DNA from 2 places in the Diaphorobacter sp. LI3 genome. Region 2 is predicted to be linked to the other one. Evidence: riboswitches for the same ligand, from Rfam matches in the RefSeq annotation. Region 2 holds a riboswitch; the other holds the start of a gene.
The links. A riboswitch is a leader RNA that binds a small molecule or an ion and turns the genes downstream of it on or off. The one in region 2 is predicted to bind S-adenosylhomocysteine.
Positions count from the first base shown of each region.

Region 1: linked by a shared signal. The riboswitch ahead of ahcY (adenosylhomocysteinase) and the one ahead of metH (methionine synthase) in region 2 are both predicted to bind S-adenosylhomocysteine.

Region 1 is NZ_CP094346.1:3,729,755-3,739,852, forward strand. Features, by position in the region: gene metF (methylenetetrahydrofolate reductase [NAD(P)H]) at 1-178, opposite strand, end outside; gene MRB47_RS17435 (TlyA family RNA methyltransferase) at 175-1,173, opposite strand; gene ahcY (adenosylhomocysteinase) at 1,286-2,716, opposite strand; S-adenosyl-L-homocysteine riboswitch at 2,783-2,864, opposite strand; gene MRB47_RS17445 (peptide chain release factor 3) at 3,003-4,631, shown strand; gene MRB47_RS17450 (acyltransferase family protein) at 4,641-6,359, shown strand; gene MRB47_RS17455 (hypothetical protein) at 6,412-8,319, shown strand; gene MRB47_RS17460 (hypothetical protein) at 8,872-9,555, shown strand; gene MRB47_RS17465 (EamA family transporter) at 9,548-9,892, shown strand; partial or broken gene MRB47_RS17470 (glycosyltransferase family 2 protein) at 9,910-10,098, shown strand, end outside.
Region 2 is NZ_CP094346.1:181,683-191,780, reverse strand. Features, by position in the region: gene MRB47_RS00875 (YcbK family protein) at 1-95, opposite strand, end outside; gene MRB47_RS00870 (murein L,D-transpeptidase) at 129-1,730, opposite strand; gene metH (methionine synthase) at 1,766-4,555, opposite strand; S-adenosyl-L-homocysteine riboswitch at 4,586-4,707, opposite strand; gene MRB47_RS00860 (sigma-54 interaction domain-containing protein) at 4,874-6,226, opposite strand; gene petA (ubiquinol-cytochrome c reductase iron-sulfur subunit) at 6,430-7,044, shown strand; gene ccoG (cytochrome c oxidase accessory protein CcoG) at 7,088-8,500, shown strand; gene MRB47_RS00845 (tripartite tricarboxylate transporter substrate binding protein) at 8,587-9,579, opposite strand; gene MRB47_RS00840 (dioxygenase) at 9,606-10,098, opposite strand, start outside.

The DNA.
Region 1 (10,098 bases), 630 kb from region 2:
CGCGCACCGTGCCGAAGGTGCCCGCCTGCGTGGAGCCCCCCGCGCCGTAGGTGACGGAGCAGAAGTCGGGCCGGCGCGCATACAGCTGCTGGCGCACGGCGCGCAGTTTGTCGGCGCCCTCGGGCGTCTTGGGCGGGAAGAATTCAAAGCTGACCGGAAAGGCCGTGGAAAGGCTCATGCCTTCCTCCTTGCATGGATGAAGAACTCGCGGTTGCCGTCGCCCCCCTCGATGGGGCTATCGATCCAGGCCACCACGTGCAGCCCCAGCTCCGTGCAGCAGTCACGGATGCGCTGCTCCACCTGCGGATACAGCTGCGCATCGCGCACGATGCCGCCCTTGCCCACTTGGCCGGGTTGCAACTCAAACTGCGGCTTGACCAGCATCAACAGCTGGCCCTGCTCTTTCAACAGCGGCACCAGCGCAGGCAGCACCAGCGTGAGCGAGATGAAGGACAGGTCGCCGGTGACGAGATCGAACGCTGGCGTGATGTCCACGTCCTCGCACCCGGGACGGCGGCGGCGCTGCACGGGCAATGAGCCCTCGGCGCGCGCCTTGGCCTTGGCCGCGCGCTCGGCCTTGAAGCTCTCGATCTCATGCTCCTTGGCGTCGTCGCTGTCGTCGTACTCATCGTCCACCATGCCGCCGTTGCGCATCCAGGCGTAGGGGGCCTGGGGCTGGGTGTCGTTGTCTTCCGCGTCCTCGATGACTTCGGACAGCGCCACGTCGCAGGCGTCCTGCAACGCCTCGGGCGTGAGGGCACGGGCATTCACGCCTTCCACGCAGACCACCCGCGGGTCGGCGCGCAGCCGCTCGTGCAACTGGCCGTGGCCCACGTCCACGCCAATCACCTGGGCAGCGCCATGTGCCAGCAGGCAGTCGGTGAAACCGCCGGTGCTCTGCCCCACGTCCAGGCAGCGCAGGCCAGCCACTTGCAGGCCCGTGGCCGCCAGCGCGCCTTCAAGCTTGAGGCCGCCCCGCGAGAGGTACTTGGCCTCCGCAGCGTCCAGCAGCTGCACCTCGACCCCCGCGGGAATGTCGTCGCCGTTCTTGGCCACCTTCTGCCACGGCAGCGTGGGCGCCAGGCGCCACTGCACGCCGGCGGCAATCAACCGCTGGGCCTGCGACCGGGTGGCCGCGTAGCCGCCTTCCACCAGAAATACGTCCGCGCGCATCGCGCTGTCCTCTCATATCGATAGCTGGCAGCGCTTGCAGCGAGCCATTTTCAGCAATATTTCATGCTGAAAACGACTACTGGCAAGCGCAAGCAGCTATGCTTTTTAACAATCAATAGCGGTAGGTGTCGGGCTTGTAGGGGCCCTGCTTCGGCACGCCGATGTAGGCGGCCTGTTCGTCGCTCAGCTCGGTCAGCATGGCGCCGACCTTCTTCAGGTGCAGGCGCGCCACCTTCTCGTCGAGGTGCTTGGGCAGCACGTAGACCTTGCCCACGTCGTAGCCCTCGGGGTGGGTGAACAGCTCGATCTGCGCGATGGTCTGGTTGGCGAACGAGTTGGACATCACGAAGCTGGGGTGGCCCGTGCCGCAGCCCAGGTTCACCAGGCGGCCCTTGGCCAGCAGGATGATGCGCTTGCCGTCCGGGAAGATCACGTGGTCCACCTGGGGCTTGATCTCTTCCCACTGGCAGTGCTCTTCGAGCTTGGCGACCTGGATCTCGTTGTCGAAGTGGCCGATGTTGCACACGATGGCCTGGTCCTTCATCGCTTTCATGTGCTCGAAGGTGATGACGTCGCGGTTGCCCGTGGTGGTCACGAAGATGTCGGCCTTGTCGGCGGCCCACTCCATGGTCACGACCTTGAAGCCTTCCATGGCAGCCTGCAGGGCGTTGATGGGGTCGATCTCGGTCACCCACACCTGGGCGCTCAGGGCGCGCAGCGCCTGGGCCGAGCCCTTGCCCACGTCGCCATAGCCCGCCACCACGGCCACCTTGCCGGCGATCATCACGTCGGTGGCGCGCTTGATGCCGTCCACCAGCGACTCGCGGCAGCCGTACAGGTTGTCGAACTTGCTCTTGGTCACCGAATCGTTCACGTTGATCGCACGGAACAGTAGCGTGCCCTTGGCCGACATTTCCTTGAGGCGGTGCACGCCGGTGGTGGTCTCTTCGGTCACGCCGATGATCTGGGCGCTCTTGCGGCTGTACCAGGTGCTGTCCTCGGCCAGCTTGGCCTTGATGGCGGCGAACAGGATGCGCTCTTCCTCGCTGCCGGGGTGGGCCAGCACGGAAGCGTCCTTCTCGGCGCGCTTGCCCAGGTGCATCAGCAGCGTGGCGTCGCCGCCGTCGTCCAGGATCATGTTCGGGCCTTCGCCCTCGCTGCCCTTGGGGCCGAAGTCGAAGATGCGGTGGGTGTAGTCCCAGTAGTCCACCAGGGTCTCGCCCTTGATGGCGAACACCGGCGTGCCGGTGGCGGCAATGGCGGCGGCGGCGTGATCCTGGGTGGAGAAGATGTTGCACGAGGCCCAGCGCACGTCGGCGCCCAGGGCCTTGAGCGTCTCGATCAGCACGGCCGTCTGGATGGTCATGTGCAGCGAGCCCGTGATGCGCGCGCCCTTCAGGGGCTGCTTGGCCGCGAATTCCTCGCGAATGGCCATCAGGCCGGGCATCTCGGTCTCGGCGATGCGGATTTCCTTGCGGCCCCAGTCGGCCAGGGAGATATCGGCAATCGCGGAGTCGGCTGGGGACTTGAGAACAGCGCTCATGGTGGTTTCCTTGATGGGTATCTGAAAAAACCGCGCCTGGGGGATGGGGCTCACCGCACCGCAAGGCGTGGGTGAGCGTCGTTGCTGGGTATGACTTCCGAGCCTCGCGCCCCGCCGTGCTGGGGACGCTGCAACGCTCCTCGGAAAGTGCAAGATTATACCGGTGCCCCCGCACCACGCGCCGCGCCGTAGAATCCCCGCCCAATGCCAGGGCGCTCCCGCAGGGTGCGCCCGCCTCTTCTCGCACCGGCCGTCGCGCACCGCGCGGCCCTCACCCAGAATCACTGTGTCGTACGCCCCAGAAACCCGGCGCCGCCGGACTTTTGCCATCATCTCCCACCCCGACGCCGGCAAGACCACGCTGACGGAAAAGCTGCTGCTGTTCTCCGGCGCCATCCAGATCGCCGGCGCCGTGAAGGGCCGCAAGGCCAGCCGCCACGCCACCTCCGACTGGATGGAAATCGAGAAGCAGCGCGGTATTTCGGTGGCGTCGAGCGTGATGCAGATGAGCTACCGCGACCACGTCATCAACCTGCTGGACACGCCGGGCCACAAGGACTTCTCGGAAGACACCTACCGCGTGCTCACGGCCGTCGATTCGGCCCTGATGGTGATCGACGCGGCCAACGGCGTGGAGGCGCAGACGCGCCGCCTGATCGAGGTCTGCCGCCAGCGCGACACGCCCATCATCACCTTCGTCAACAAGATGGACCGCGAGGTCCGCGACCCGCTCGACATCCTCGACGAGGTCGAGCGCGAGCTGGGCATGCCCTGCTGCCCCATCACCTGGCCCGTGGGCCAGGGCAAGAGCTTCGGCGGCATCATCAACCTGCGCACGCAAAGCATGACGGTCTTCCAGCCCGGCAGCGAAAAGCGCCCGCAGGACTTCGAGGTCATTCCGCTGGCCGATGCCGACAAGCTGCGCGCGCGCTTCGGTCAGGCCTTTGACGACGCACTGGAAAGCATGGAGCTGGCGCAAGGCGCCTCGGCGCCCTGGGACCATGAAGCCTTCCTGGCCGGCAAGCTCACACCGGTGTTTTTCGGCTCGGGCGTGAACAACTTCGGCGTGATGGAAGTGCTGGATGCGGTGGTGGACATGTCGCCCCCGCCCGGCCCGCGCAAGAGCTCGCTCATCGTCAACAAGCAGCCGGTGGAAAAAACCGTACTGCCCGAGGACGAGGGCTTTTCGGGCGTGGTGTTCAAGGTGCAGGCCAACATGGACGCCAACCACCGCGACCGCATCGCCTTCGTGCGCGTGGCCAGCGGCAAGTACACGCCCGGCATGAAGCTCAAGGTGCAGCGCACCGCCAAGGAACTGCGCCCCACCAGCGTGGTCACCTTCATGAGCCAGCGCCGCGAGGCGGTGGAAGAGGCCTACGCCGGCGACATCATCGGTTTCACCACGCACGGCGGCGTGCAGCTGGGCGACACCATCACCGACGGCGCCAACCTGCAATTCACCGGCCTGCCCTTCTTCGCCCCCGAAATGTTCATGACCGTGGTGCTGAAGAACCCGCTGCGCACCAAGCAACTACAGCAGGGCCTGATGCAACTGGGCGAGGAAGGCGCCATCCAGGTCTTCAAGCCCGAGGCCGGCGGCAACATGCTGCTGGGTGCCGTGGGCCAGCTGCAGTTCGAAGTGGTGCAACACCGTCTGAACACCGAATACGACTGCGACATCCGTCTGGAAGCCTGCCAGTACACGGGAGCCCGCTGGATCACCGCCGACACGCCGGCCGAACTGCGCGAGTTCGAGAACGCCTACCCCATGCGCATGGCGCGCGATGCGGCGGACACGCTGGCCTATCTGTGCACGAGCCCATATGACGTACGGCTGGCGCAGGAGCGGTTCCCAAAGATTCATTTCCATCCGCTGCGAGAGCATGCGGGGCTGGCGTTGCAAACGAGTGGTTGAGCATAAGCAATGACAGCGACCAAGACCGCACACCTGCCCAACAACTTCGACTTCATACGGATCGTGGCTGCGTCCATGGTCTTGCTGAGCCACCACTTTGCCTTAACCGGGCAGGCAGAGCCCTCATTCTTCGGACTTTATAGCTTGGGGGGGCTTGCGGTGGCGATTTTTTTCGCCATCAGCGGCTACCTGGTTGCCATCAGCTGGGCTCGCGACCCTAATCTGCTGCGATTTGGGTGGCGACGGTTTCTACGGATCTGGCCAGCCTTAACATGCGTCGTGATTCTCGCGGCCTTTGTTCTCGGTCCCTTGGTCACAACACTTCCTACTGCAACCTATCTGCAGCATGGCGCGACCTGGAACTATCTGCGCGCGCTCTTAATGCAGATCCACTATGTGCTGCCTGGTGTCTTCGAACACAACCCGTATGCAGCTGCGGTCAATGGCTCGCTGTGGACCATTCCTTTCGAGGTTCGTTGTTACATCGTCCTTGGCCTCGCGGGGCTTGTAGGTCTACTCAGGTATCGTCCAGTATTCCTGTTGTGCATCACAGCCTACATGGTTTGGTTTCTGACGACCAGCAACGCGGACACTACGGGAACTATGCACTATGGGCGAGAACTCAGCGCCTTTTTCCTACTGGGCGCAGCCTTGGCTGTGCTCGAGCCTTCTTGGCGACGCCATCCTGCACTCTGGGCGCTAGTACTTGGTTCCCTAGCTACCGCATTTTGGGTCTCTGGTTGGCGCCACACGGCGATGCTGATCGCACTCCCGTTTTTCATCATTAATACCGGCACATGCTCTACGCCGTTTGTGCGGCGCGCAGGACGGTTTGGGGACCCCTCGTACGGCATTTATCTCTTCGCGTTTCCGATTCAGCAAGCAGTGATTTTTTACTGCTGGCCGGAGGTAGGGTTTGGCGGTACCCTGGCGCTAGCAGCGGGAATCACGGTACTAGCCGCATACGCCAGTTGGCACTGCATTGAGAAACAAGCACTGAAGCTGAAACCGAATTCAAGTGGCAAACCAATGCTGGCAAGACTTGCCGTCCTTACCAATAGCTCTGAACTGCGCACATTCATCTTGCTGCTAGCGTTCTTATGCATTTTCTATCTCGCGTGGTTGATCGCATGCTGGCCAGGCATGCTCGGCCAAGACAGTCTGGCCATCATCCTGGAGATTGAAACCGGTCGAGAGTTTCAGGCCAACAAGCCAGCGTTCTGGTACCTCTTCAACTTGTTACTGTATGGATCAACCGGTCGTGTTGAAATCCCGATTGCTGTTCAGATGGCCATTTGTGCGTTGATCTCCGCCCGGATACTGACATGGCTGCTCATGCAGCAAATGTACAAGAGCTTTTTCTACTGTCTCGCTTTTATCTGCTTAGCACCTAGCGTTGTTTTTTACATTGGCAGCATGTACTCGGATGGCATATACGCCGTGGCTCTGGCGGGAATGTTGTTCGAGATTTGGATCTGCATTCGTCGCAAGTCAATCGACAGGAAATCGGCATTAATCCTCCTGCTCTCAATTCCCTTTGCTGTTTTCTCCCGCCCTAATGGGATCATCAATTTGCTGCCCGTGGTAGTTTTAGCTTTTTTGTTAGCCAAAGATCAGCGGAAATATCTTGCAGCCATAGCCCTACCGGGCCTATTTGTGGGATTCGGCAGTCAGCTTGCATTCAAATACGATAACCCGATTCTAGCCGTTCTGTTAAAGTGTTGCTAAGAAAGCTGTAATGGCTCAAAATTCCGCCCTAGTCAACGACTAGGGCGTTTCTTTGTCCAAGGAAAAATCTCATCCAACTTCAGTAAAGCCGACTAAGTGGCCGCCTAGATTTCCGCCGGCCGCGGCGGGTATTCAAGTCAATCACTGCAAGAACCCCAAGTGCGGTAACTTCGGCGTACCGCCCAAGCTTGCGGTTGCCCGAGGCGGGGCCGGTACTCCAGCTTCTTCCGTTGGCCCAGGCGACTACACCGTGGTCGCTACCGGTAAGGACCAGCCGGCACTGAAGTGCCGCCTGTGCGAGGAAATCACCCCTATGCAGAGCAACTTGGCGATTGCCGAGGAGCTTATGCGCATGTCGGAGTACCTTGAACCAGTACTCCCGCAGTGTCCGAACGAGGCCTGCTCTCTATCGGAGGGGGCGCCATCCCTTGAGAATGTGACTCGCTTCGGCACCAACGCCCACGGAACTCCCCGGTTCAAGTGTGTCGGCTGCAAGAAGGCGTTCTCCTTCGGCGGCCGGTCAACCAAGCGCCAACGTCGCAGTCACTCCAATCGCGATATCTTGGTGCATCTGATGAACGCCATGCCGCTGCGGCGCATCATCAAGGTCCTCGATATCTCCCCCAGCCAGCTATACGACCGCATCGACTTCCTCTATGAGCAGGCCCAGATGTTCGCCGGCGAGCGTGAGCGAACCCTCATGGGACGCGACGACCTAGGCTCAAGATATCTGTCGGTTGACCGGCAAAAGCTGGTGGTGAACTGGCACTCTAAGAAGGTGCGAAAGAACACACTTTTGCTGTCCATTGCAACGGCCGACCAGGCTACGGGCTATGTGTTCGGGGTCAACGTCAACTTTGACCCTGCGCTGGACTCTGCTGACGTAGAGAAGGACATGGTTCGCTTTGGCGACCATGCACTTGCCAGAGCGTTTCGCCGCTACGCGAGAGTCTGGCTACCGGCTGATTGGAATGCTGCGGCTGAGAGGGCGGCGCCTCGCGGAGGTACCTCCCGAAAGCCTATGGAATCGGTCATCGAAGAGACGTACGACGCAGCCTTAGGTCGCCCCGATATAGAAGATGGTGAAGGCCCCGCGAACTCATCCCGTGCCCCCGTAAAGGGCATGCTGCTGCATGAGCAAGTGGTGATGTACGCCCACATCCAGCTTGTCACTCGACTGCTCTGCCGTGCCAAGAAGATTCGCTTCTTCACAGACCAGGAGTCGGGCATACGTGCGGCCATTCTGACGGCCGTGCCGAAAAGGGTTCTGGACCGGACGGCTGACGCTTTCTATGTCAAGGTGCTCAAAGATATGTCAGTGGACATGAAGCGCGCGCTGGTTGGTGCAACCAAGCGGCGTCTGGCGCGCTTAGCGGAGAAATACGGGGTAACCCCTGAGGCTGCAGAACTTCTGGCTGCCGAGGAAGAACTGGCGCGCATGGTTGCCATCGGCAAGTGGGGGGACCGCTGGTTCCGCCATCCCATATCGGAGATGCGTGAGCCTGAGAAATCCGTTTGCTGGCTGACCGATATCGACCCGGTCGAAACCGAACCGGACAAGCGTCGGCTCCAGCTTAGCCACCAGGCGCTACTGCACCTGAAAGCCACCCTTACCGCTGTCGACCGCTTCTTTATGCAGGTCCGGCGAGGCCTCACGCTGGCAGAACGCGCGGTGGCCAGCGCCAACACCGACCGACGTCTCTGGTTCGGGAAGAGCGCCTACAACCCCGAAGTCCTGGTGAAGGTGCTCGGCATCTTCCGGACGTACTTCAACTACTGCGAGGTTGGCCGGGACGGGAAAACGCCGGCAATGCGGCTGGGGCTGGCGCGCGGACCCATAGCGCCCGAAGACATCATCTATTTCACTCCCGAACCGCCCGAAAGACGCCGCGCGCCTGCCGCTCGGTCGCTCAAGCCCTCCGGCCCCGTGGCTCACGCAAGCGAGTCACTTGCCGCGTAGGACCCGTAGTTCGAGGTGAGCTTGGTCCGCAGTCAGGGAGCTCACTCGCACTTGGTAGACAGAGAGGGGGGCTCCCGATTCAGGCCCCGAGGACTCTTCCCATTCGGCTACACCCCCTTCACCCTCGCCGCTCACCGAGGAAAGGTACGGGCTCCGCCCTGTGCAGGCCAGCACTACTGCCGGGGCTAGGGTCATCCGCGGCAGAATACCGGTTGGTTTGACCCAATTTGTTACTTCAGCGCCTCTGATAAGGACACGACAAGGCTGGCTGCCATTGTCTCGCCAAGCCTCAACGCTCAGAGAGACAGTCCGATTGCCGTATGCCACGGGAGTGCTGCCCCTGAAGTCCGGAGCGGGCTCGTCGTTGCAGGCAGTGAGGAAGCTGGCGGCACACACGAGCGCGACGCCTAGGGAAAGGGGCTTGAAATTCAGCATGTCCCTTATAGCGACCAAAGAAACGAAGCCCCTCGTGCCGAAGCAGAGGGGCTTGAATCAAGGGCTTAGCAACACCTTAACGGAACGGCTAGTAACCCGATTGGCTCTTTTTTCCCTTTGGCCCTCTACGAAACCGTGGGCTTCCTTGAACATCGGCCAATGGGACTTTGGGAATTCAATGAACCCCGGGTTACACCAAAGACTCTAGAGTCGTTAACGGCTGGTGGCGCAACGCTAGAGCAAATCAGCGACTACTATGACCACTACTACTGGGACCCTCTGATCTTCTTTCCAAAAGGGCCTGCGCTCTTGTCACTTCCCAAAAAAGACAAAAAAATCATCATCCAAGAATTCTTTAAATACAACCTCTGGCACAACTTCCCTGCATTTGCAGCTAGCCGTGTCAACATATTTTTCTATGCTGCCATGGCCCGTGCTTCCATGCCGGGACCGCTGGGCGCCAAATTCTTGCTCCCCAGGACGAAGTCGGTTTCCATGGCCGAGTCGGTCAACTTACCCACAGACAAGTACTTGCTTGGATGGTTTGATTTTTCCATTAAATACAGGGCGATTTATTGGGCACCGTGGCTGGGGCTAGCCCTAATTGCGGTGGGTGCACGCCGCTGCATGAAACACCGCGATATCGCCGTCTGCACGATGGTTGGGATCTACGCATTGCAGTTCATCGCCGTCTTCACGTTTTCCATCGCGGGTGAGTACCGGTATCTCCTCGCATTCTTTACCGCTCCTTTGGCACTGCTACCAGCCCTCTACTCCCAACCAGATTTTGGCCATGCCTAGAACCACTATTGCGCTGACCTTACTTTGCGTTTTGTGCATCAGCATCGGCCAGATCCTTTTCAAGAAGGCTGCCGCTGGATTCGATGCTCCGGTGACATGGCGCTCGCTAGTGTTGAACGGATGGCTAATCGCATCCTTGATGCTCTACGGTGCGACCACATTGGGGTGGGTGTGGATCCTGCGCCAAGTACCTTTAAACCTCGCATATCCATTCATGGGACTTGCATTCCTTTTTGTCCCAACGCTTGCATGGCTGGTGCTAAACGAGCCCCTGCATTGGAAAACTTTTGCAGGTGGTTTTTTGATCCTCGCAGGCATCATGCTCACGTCCCATTGAACCGAACTCAATTCACCATGCGCATAGCCGTTGCCATCCCTTGCTATAAAGTTACGCAACACGTCATTGGCGTGATTGACAGCATCGGGCCGGAAGTTGAGGTGATCTACGCAGTGGATGATGCCTGCCCCCAGCATAGTGGCCGCTTCATCGAAGAGCACAACCAGGACCCCCGTGTGTGCGTCCTCTATAACCCCGAGAACCGC
Region 2 (10,098 bases):
GCCTTGGGCAGCAGCACCGCGGCCGCTGCGGCGTGCGCGACGGCGGCGCCGCGCCCCAGGAATAGACGGCGGTGGGGGTTGAGCGGTGGAGCCATGCGCGAAAAACCTCGAAAAAGCGAAAAAACGCGCTATTTTGGACCGATCACCCCGGCAGCACTACCCGCGCGGACCACATCGTAGGGTTTTGCCGAATGCTGGCGCAGCAGGCTGGCGAGCTTGCGGTCATGGCCGTACAGGTCGCCATAGAAGTGCGGACGGCCGTCCTGCACCACCACGGTGATGTGCGTGATGATGACCGGCACCGGATGCGGCAGCCGTACGAACACGGGCTTGGGCTGCGCCATGGCCGCACGGATGCGCTCCACGGTCCAGGTGGGATCGTCCTGCAACACGAACTGGGCGAGCGCCACCGGCTCCTCGACACGCACGCAGCCGTGGCTCAGGTCGCGCCGGCTGCGGCCGAACAGCGTGGGCGCCGAGGTGTGGTGCAGGTAGATGTTGTCGTTGTTGGGCAGCACGAACTTGATATCGCCCAGCGCGTTCAGCGGCCCTGGGCGCTGGCGTATGCGCGCCTGGCCTGCCAGCACGGCGCCCAGCATCTCGGGTGTGGCGTCGGTGCTCACGCCCGCCGCGCTGACGAACTCCATGCCCTGCCGGGCCAGGTAGCCCGGGTCGCGGCGCAGGCGCGGCACGGTTTCGCCGCGGGCGATGGACGGCGGGATGTTCCAGTACGGGCTGAATTCGATGGACTGCATGTCCTCATCGAACAGCGGCGTGCGCGTATCCAGCGCCTTGCCGACGATGACCGCCATGGACAGGCGCAGCGTGATCCTGCCACCCGCGTACTCATAGGCGCGCAGGCGGTATTCGGGCACGTTCACGGCGATCATGCGCGGGCCCTGCAGCACGGGCGTCCAGCGCAGACGCTCCATCTGCAGCGCGATCTGCTCGGCGCGTGCGGCCGGGGGCACATTCAGCGCCGCCAGCGTGGTCGCGCCCAGCACCCCGTCCGCCTCCAGCCCGTGGCGGCGCTGGAAGGCCGTGACGGCCTCGACCAATGCGGGGGTGTATTGCGCTGGCGCGGACGCTGCGGGCGGCTCGCCCGTGGGCTGCGGCGGCAGGTCGCCCAGCGCCACCAGCCGCTCGGCCAGTACGCCCAGGCCCGCCCAGGGCTGGCCCGGCGTGAGCTTGCGGCCCGGCAGCGCGGGCAGCGGCTGCGCCCAGGCAGGGTGAGCGCCCAGCGCGCGGTACTGCGCCAGCAGTGCGCGCAGCGCCGGGTACATGGGCACGCGGGGGATGGCCGCGTCCCGCGCCTGCTGGATCTGGCCGTCGGCCAGCGCGGCCTGCAGCGCGGCGCGCAGGTCGGGCTGGGGGCGGCGGGAGTGGTCGTAGCGCTCGTTGAGCCGTGCCGGATCGATGCGCCCGCCGTGCAGCTCATACAGGTAGCGCTCCACGGCCTGCGTCAGCTCCTGGTCGAGCGCCACGGCGGAGGCGGCATCCAGGCCGCGGGCGGCTGCGGCCGCCAGCGCATCACTCAGGTGCTGCGCGCCATAGTCGGCCGGCTCCAGCCCATCGGCTGCGGCTTCGTTGAGCCAGCGCACCGCTTCATGCGCAGCCGGCAGGGGGCGCCCGTCAGCCGTCAGCCAGGACGGGTTCGCCCAGGCAGCCAGCGGCATCCAGGCCGCCAGCAGCAGGGGGGCAGTGTGGTGTGTCAGCAGGCGCAGGTTCATGGGTCGATCTTGGCATGGCCTGCGCCGACCAGGCGCTAAAGCCCCAGATTCGGCGCGAGCGCGCGCTCCACCTCGGCCAGGGGCACTCCGCTGCGCTGGGCCATGTCCTGCACCTGCGCATCGTCGATCTTGCCGACGCTGAAGTAGGTGCTCTCGGGGTGGCTGAAGTAAAAGCCGCTCACACTGGCCGCGGGCGTCATGGCGTAGCTGTCGGTAATGTCCATGTCCACGTCCGCCGTGCCCAGCAATGCAAACAGCGGCTTCTTCACCCGGTGATCAGGGCATGCGGGGTAGCCCGGCGCGGGGCGGATGCCCACGTACTTCTCGGCGATCAGTTCGTCGTTGGACAGCCGCTCGCCCGCCTGGTAGCCCCACCAGTCGGTGCGCACGCGGTGGTGCAGCCATTCGGCACCGGCCTCGGCCAGGCGATCGGCCAGGGCCTTGAGGGTGATGGCGCTGTAGTCGTCGTGGTCGGCCATGAACTCGGCCACCTTGGCATCCACGCCGATGCCGGCAGTGACGGCAAACGCGCCAATGTGGTCGGCCTGCGTGGGTGCGCCACCCTCCGGGCGAGGCGCGATGAAGTCGGCCAGGCAGCGACTGGGGCGCATGCGGCCCTCGGCGTCGGGCTGCTTCTCGGCCTGCTGGCGCAGGCCGTACCAGGTGAGCACGACCTTGTCGCGCGCGGCATCGGCATACAGCTCGATGTCGTCATCGCGCACGGTGTTGGCGGGCCAGAAGCCCACCACGGCGTGGGCCGTGAGCCAGCGGCCCTCCACGATCTTCTTGAGCATGGCCTGTGCGTCGCGGAAGACGCGCGTGGCTTCCTCGCCCACCACCTCGTCCTGCAGGATGTCGGGGTACTTGCCGGCCAGGTCCCAGGTCTGGAAGTACGGCGCCCAGTCGATGAAGGGCACCAGCTCGGCCAGGTCGATGTTCTTGATCACGCGCCGGCCGATGAACTTGGGCGCCGGCGGCTGGTAATGCGCCCAGTCGATGCGCGTCTTGTTGGCGCGGCACTGCGCCAGCGGCCACACCGGCGTCTTCTTCTTGTTGGCATGCAGGTGGCGCACATGGTCGTAGTCGGCCTGCACCTCCGCCAGGTAGCTGTCCTTGTGCTCGCCCAGCAGGCTCTGCGCCACGCTCACGCTGCGCGAGGCATCGGGCACGTAGACCACGGGGCCCTGGTACTGCGGCGCAATCTTGACGGCCGTGTGCACGCGCGAGCAGGTGGCGCCACCGATCAGCAATGGAATCTTCTTGATGCGGAAGTACTCGTCCTTGTCCATCTCGCCGGCCACGTACTGCATCTCTTCCAGGCTGGGCGTGATCAGGCCCGACAGGCCGATGATGTCCGCGCCTTCGGCCTTGGCGCGCGCCAGGATTTCATGGCAGGGCACCATCACGCCCATGTTGATGACCTCGAAGTTGTTGCACTGCAGGACGACGGTCACGATGTTCTTGCCGATGTCATGCACGTCGCCCTTCACGGTGGCGATGACGATCTTGCCCTTGCTGGACACATCCAGGCCGGCGACTTCCTGCTGGCGCTTTTCTTCCTCGATGTAAGGGATCAGGTGGGCCACGGCCTGCTTCATCACGCGGGCGCTCTTGACCACCTGCGGCAGGAACATCTTGCCCGCGCCGAACAGGTCGCCCACGATGTTCATGCCGTCCATCAGCGGACCTTCGATCACGTGCAGCGGGCGGCCACCGCCTTGCACCACGATCTGCTGGTAGGCCTCCTCGGTGTCTTCGACGATGAAGTCGGTGATGCCGTGCACCAGCGCGTGCGACAGGCGCTCGCCCACGGGTTTGGGCGCGTCGGGGGTGCCGCGCCATTCGAGCTTCTTGCCCTCGTCCTTGGCCGCGCCCTTGGCGGCCTCGGCGATCTCCAGCAGGCGTTCGGCCGCGTCGGGGCGGCGGTTCAACACCACGTCTTCCACACGCTCGCGCAGCTCGGGGTCGAGGTCGTCGTAGACGCCGACCATGCCCGCGTTGACGATGCCCATTTCCATGCCGGCCTTGATGGCGTGGTACAGGAACACGGTGTGGATCGCCTCGCGCACCGGCTCGTTGCCGCGGAAGCTGAACGACACGTTGGACACGCCGCCCGACACCTTGGCACCCGGCAGATGCTGCTTGATCCAGCGCACGGCCTCGATGAAATCGACCGCGTAGTTGGCGTGCTCTTCGATGCCCGTGGCGATGGCGAAGATGTTCGGGTCGAAGATGATGTCTTCGGGTGGAAAACCGACCTCGTCCACCAGGATGCGGTAGGCGCGCTCGCAGATCTCGATCTTGCGCTGGTAGCTGTCAGCCTGGCCCTGCTCGTCGAAGGCCATGACCACGGCAGCGGCGCCGTAGCGCTTGATGAGCTTGGCCTCGTGCTTGAACTTCTCCACGCCTTCCTTGAGGCTGATGGAGTTGACGATGCCCTTGCCCTGCAGGCAGCGCAGGCCAGCCTCGATCACCTCCCACTTGGAGGAGTCGACCATCACCGGCACCCGGGCGATGTCGGGCTCGGAGGCGATGAGGTTCAGAAAGCGCACCATCGCGGCCTTGCTGTCCAGCATGGCCTCGTCCATGTTCACGTCGATGATCTGCGCGCCGTTTTCCACCTGCTGGCGCGCCACCGACAGTGCCTGCTCGTACTGGTCGTTCAGAATCATGCGCGCGAACGCCTTGGAGCCGGTGACGTTGGTGCGCTCGCCCACGTTGACGAACAAGCTCCCCTCGCCGATGAACACGGGCTCCAGCCCCGACAGGCGCATGGGCGGCACGGCGTGCGAAGGGACGGAAGATGCGGGGGCGGACGACGGCATGGGGCTCACCTGGATAACAAGAACAGACACATCAGGTGAGCGCCGTTGGTACACGCACGGCTGCATGCCGCGGTGGGCCCGAGCCTGACGCCGCCACGCGCGAGCCGCCTGTGCGGCCCCGGCCGGCGGGCGCTGCAGCGCTCCTCGGGAAAGCGTCGAATTCTACGCGGCCCACCTTTGGGGGGCAGGCATATGGATATACCCCCACGTGCACTGTGCGCCCAGAACATGGCCCCTACACGGGCCGGTGGTTGGTTCAAGTAAAAACAGACCGCAAGCCAATCACAGCAATCGCTGACAGCTATCAAACAAGGAGCATCAGCCCTGCTCCCGTAACAGTCGCAGCTTGCGGTACAGCGTGCGCGTGCTGACCCCCAGGGCGCGCGCCAATTCGCGACGCGACGCGGCCCCCCCCGCCAGCGCCGCGCGCAGCGCCTCGGATTCGATGTCACGCAGGGTGGCGTGATCGGGCTGCTGCGCAGCGCGGGCCGGCGCCGCCGCGGGCGCATCGAACGAGAGCGCGCGCTCGATCGTATGGGCGGTCACCACCGCGCCGTCGGTCAGCAGCGCGGCACGTTCCAGCACGTTGCGCAGCTCGCGTACGTTGCCGGGGAAGGGGTGCTGCGCCAGCCGGCGCAGCGCCGCGGGCGCAAGCACCAGGCCCCGCCCCCCGGCCACGCGCTGCAGGAGCGATTCCGCCAGCAGCGGAATGTCCTGCGGGCGTTCGCGCAGCGCGGGCAGCTGGATGGGAAAGGTGCTCAGGCGGTAGTACAGGTCCTGGCGAAACCGCCCCTCGCGCACCATGGCGCGCAGGTCGCGGTGGGTGGCCGCCACCAGGCGGATGTCCGCGCGGCGCAGCTCGGTGTGGCCCACGCGGCGGTAGGTGCCGCTTTCCAGCAAACGCAGCAGCTTGACCTGCATGGTGAGCGGGATGTCGCCCACCTCGTCCAGGAACAGCGTGCCGCCGTGCGCCGCCTCCACCAGGCCGGCGCGTGCGGCATGGGCGCCGGTGAAGGCGCCACGCTCGTGGCCGAACAGTTCGCTCTCGAACAGCGTCTCGGGCAGGCTGGCGCAGTCCACCACCACCAGCGGCCGCCCCGCGCGCGGGCTGGCCTCGTGCACGGCGCGCGCGGCCAGCTCCTTGCCCGTGCCCGACTCGCCCAGCAGCAGCACGCTGGCCTGCGACGGGCCCACGCGCGCGATCAGCTCCAGCACGGCCTGGAACGCGGGCGCGCGCCCGATCATGCCCAGCGCGCCCGGCTGCCCCTGGGCAATGCGCAGCGGCTCCATCTTCTCCAGAAAGTACTGGGGCTGGCCCGCCTCGTCGCGCAGCGGCACCAGTTCGATCTGCACATATTCCTCGCCCGCCGGGGTGTGGTGCAGGTGCAGCACGCGCTCGCGCTGGCCACTGAAGAGCGAGCGCGCCAGCGGGCAGGTCTCGCCCGCCTGGTCGCACGGCACGGGCGAATGGTGCGAGACCGCATGGCAGGTGCGCCCCACCACCGGCGCGCCCTGGCCGAACTGGCGACGGTAGGCGCCGTTGGCGGCCACGATGCGGTAGCCGCGGTCGAACAGGATGTGCGGCTCGGGCAGCCCCTCCAGCCAGGAGGCGAGCAGCGCGGTCTGCGCCACCTGCGCCGGGGTGGGGGAAAGATCAGGGATGTCGGCCATGGTGACATATGGTGTCACAAATGGCATGCATTGGCAGTGTTTCTGCCGTCCACCATGGCAGCGCTGACTCCTTGGGTGGATGCAAGCCTTTGTTCCACATGGAGATTTCGCACGGAGTGCCGCGCAGCCAGGCTGGCACGGCTCTTGAGTCAGGACAAGCAAGCGCGCGGCCCCTTGGCCGCGCCCATCGTGAAGGAATCGCCATGACTGCCCTCCCCGCCTCGTGCACCTGCGCTGCGCCCGACGCAGAACGCCGCACCCTGATCCACGCCACGGCCGCCGCCGGGGGCCTGGCAGCCGTCGGCGCGGCCGTGCCCCTGGTCAGCAGCCTGGCGCCCAGCGAACGCGCGCGTTCCCTGGGCGCGGCCGTGGAGGTGGACATCGCAGGCCTGCCGCCGGGCGGCATGCTCACGGTGGAGTGGCGCGGCAAACCCGTCTGGATCGTGCGGCGCACGCCGGAGATGCTGCAGTCGCTGCAGGGGCTGGAGGCACAGTTGGCCGACCCCGCATCGGCCAAGGACCAGCAGCCCGACTACGCGCGCAATACCCACCGCTCCATCCAGCCGGAGGTCTTCGTGGCCATCGGCATCTGCACGCACCTGGGTTGCTCGCCCACGGCCGTGGCCCCGGGCGCGCCGCAGTCCGGCCTGGGCGCGGGCTGGCCCGGGGGCTTCTTCTGCCCCTGCCATGGCTCCACGTTCGACAACGCGGGTCGCGTGTACCGCAACAAGCCCGCCCCGACGAACCTGGAGGTGCCGCCGCACCGCTTCCTGAGCGCCACGCGGCTGCTGATCGGCGAGGACAGCGCCAGCGCCTGATCGACCGCCCTTCGCCCAAGACCATCACAACCACGCCCCTTCCATGCCCGCCCCACAGACCCAGCCCCCCGCTGCCGAACGCGACGTCTACGTCGACCTGTACGAAGCCAAGAAGAAGATCTACCCGCGCGCCATCGGCGGCGTGTTCACGCGCTGGCGCTGGGCACTGGTGCTGCTCACCCAGGGGGTGTTCTACGGCCTGCCCTGGTGGCAGTGGGGCGAGCGCCAGATGGTGCTGTTCGACCTGGGCGCGCGGCGCTTTTACCTGTTCGGCCTGGTGCTGTACCCGCAGGACTTCATCTACCTCACCGGCCTGCTCATCATGTCGGCGCTGTCGCTGTTCCTGTTCACGGCGGTGGCGGGGCGGCTGTGGTGCGGTTTTGCCTGCCCGCAGACGGTGTACACCGAGCTGTTCCTGTGGCTGGAGCGCCTGACCGAAGGCGACCGTAGCGCGCGCATGCGGCTGGACAAGGGCCCGTGGACCTTCGAGAAGCTGTGGCGCAAGACGCTCAAGCAGCTCGCCTGGGTGTCGGTGGCGCTATGGACCGGATTCACGTTCGTGGGCTACTTCGTGCCCATCCGCCAGCTGGGCGGCGAGCTGCTGGCGCTGCACGGCACCTGGCAGATCTTCTGGGTGGGGTTCTACAGCTTCGCCACCTATGGCTTCGCGGGCTACATGCGCGAGCAGGTGTGCAAGTACATGTGCCCGTATGCACGCTTTCAGAGCGCAATGTTCGACAAGGACACGCTCATCGTCACCTACGACACCCAGCGCGGCGAGCCGCGCGCCGCGCGCAGCAAGAAGGTAGACGCCAAGGCCGCCGGCCTGGGCGACTGCATCGACTGCTCGCTGTGCGTGCAGGTGTGCCCCACGGGCATCGACATCCGCAAGGGCCTGCAGTACGAGTGCATTGGCTGCGGGATGTGCGTGGACGCCTGCAACACCGTGATGGACAAGGTGCAGTACCCGCGCGGGTTGATCCGCTACGCCACGCAAAACGGCATGCAAAACCGCTGGAGCAGCGCACAGATGCTGCGCCGCGTGCTGCGCCCGCGCGTGCTGTTCTACAGCGCCGTGCTGCTGGCGCTGTGCACGGCCATGCTGGCCAGCCTGGTCACGCGCACGCCGCTGAAGGTGGATGTGGTGCGCGACCGTGCCGCGCTCTCGCGCGTGGTGGCGGGTGGGCAACTGGAGAACATCTACCGCGTGCAGGTCATGAATGCCACCGAGCAGCCCCAGCGCTACCGCATCACGGCCAGCGGCCTGCAGGGGCTGCAGGTGGCCTCGGAGCCCGAAGTGGAGATCGGCCCCGCCGAGTCGCGCTGGGTGGCGGTGCGGCTGCAGGTGCCCTATGGCGCCGCGCCCGCCGGTTCGCACACCGTGCACCTGGACGTACAGGCGCTGGGCGACCGGGCGCAGGTGTCGGAAAAGACCGTGTTCCTGGTGCCGCGCTAGGCGCGGCCGCACATCACAAGCCAAAAGAGCTTCCAGCGCCCTTCTATCAAGCGCTGAAAGCTCCTTATTTCATAGCAACTTCGCTATCAATCCATGCGGATGTTGCGCTCCTTGATCAGCGCACCCCAGCGGGCCAACTCCTTGTCCAGGTGCGTGGCCAGCTGCTGCGGCGTGGTGCCGATGGGCTCGGCGCCGATGGTCTCGAACTTGGCCACGGTATCGGGCTGCTTCATGGCGTCGATCAGCGCGGCGTTGATCTTGTTCACGATGGCCGCCGGCGTGCCCGCGGGCGCGAACACGGCGAACCAGGGCGAGACCTCGTAGCCCGGCACGCCGGCCTCGGCGATGGTGGGCACGTCGGGCAGCGTGGCCGAGCGCTTGGCGCTGGTCACGCCCAGCGCGCGCAGCTTGCCGGCCTGGATGTGCGGGCGCGCCGAGGTGATGCTGTCGAACATCAGGTCCACCTGGCCGCCCAGCATGTCGGTCACGGCCGGGCCGCTGCCCTTGTAGGGCACGTGCAGCAGGTTCAACCCGGCCATGGAGGCGAACACCTCGCCCGCCAGGTGAATGGAGGTACCGTTGCCGGCCGAGGCATAGGTGAGTTTGCCGGGGTCGCGCTTGGCATGGGCGATCACGTCGGCCACGGACTTGTCGGTCGTCTTGGCGGTGTTCACCACCAGCACGTTGGGCACGATGGCCAGCAGGCTGATGGGCGCGAAGTCCTTCACCGGGTCGTAGCTCAGGCGCGGGTACAGCGCCTTGTTGGTGGCCATGCCGATGGACGTGATCATGATGGTGTAGCCATCGGCCGGCGACTTGGCCACGGCGTCGGCTCCGATGTTGCCGCCCGCGCCGGGACGGTTCTCGATCACGAAGGGCTGGCCCAGCGTGCGGCCGGCCTTCTCGCCCAGCGTGCGGGCAATCACGTCCATGGCGCCGCCCGGAGGGAAGGGCACGACCCACTTGATGGGCTTGGAAGGCCAGTTGGCGTCGGGCTGGGCCACGGCGGCGGCGGGCAGCAGGCCTGCGGCGGCCAGGGTGCAGGCGCCCAGCAGGGCAATGCGGCGGGAGAAAGTCATGGTGTGTCTACCTCAGGTCCAGGATGTCAGGCGGCGGCCACGCGGTCCATGCGTGCCTCGGGGCGCTGCTCGTCGGCCGACAGGGCCTTTTGCAGCACGAAGTCAAAGCGCACGCGGGTGAACGGCGCGCTGATGCCCAGCGATTCATAGCCGGCGGCGGGCGTGCCCGGCTCCAGCGTGACCACCAGGCCGTCGCGCGTGGCGAAGGCGAAGTCGTCGTCCAGGAAGCTGTCGCCCGGAATGTTGACCTGCGTGGTCAGCGTGCGCAGGCCGTCTGCCACCACCAGGAAGTGGATGTGCGCGGGTCGGTTGCCATGGCGGCCCAGGGCGTCGAACAGTTCGGCCGTGGGGCTGCCCGGCGGGATGGCGTAGCCCGGTGGGATGAAGCTGCGAAAGCGATAGCTGCCGTCCGCCCCCGTGCGGATCTTGCGGCGCAGGTGGTAGGGCGCCTGGTCGGGGTCGAAGTGCGAGTAGCGGCCCAGTTCGTTGGCGTGCCACACGTCCACCAGCGCGCCGGCC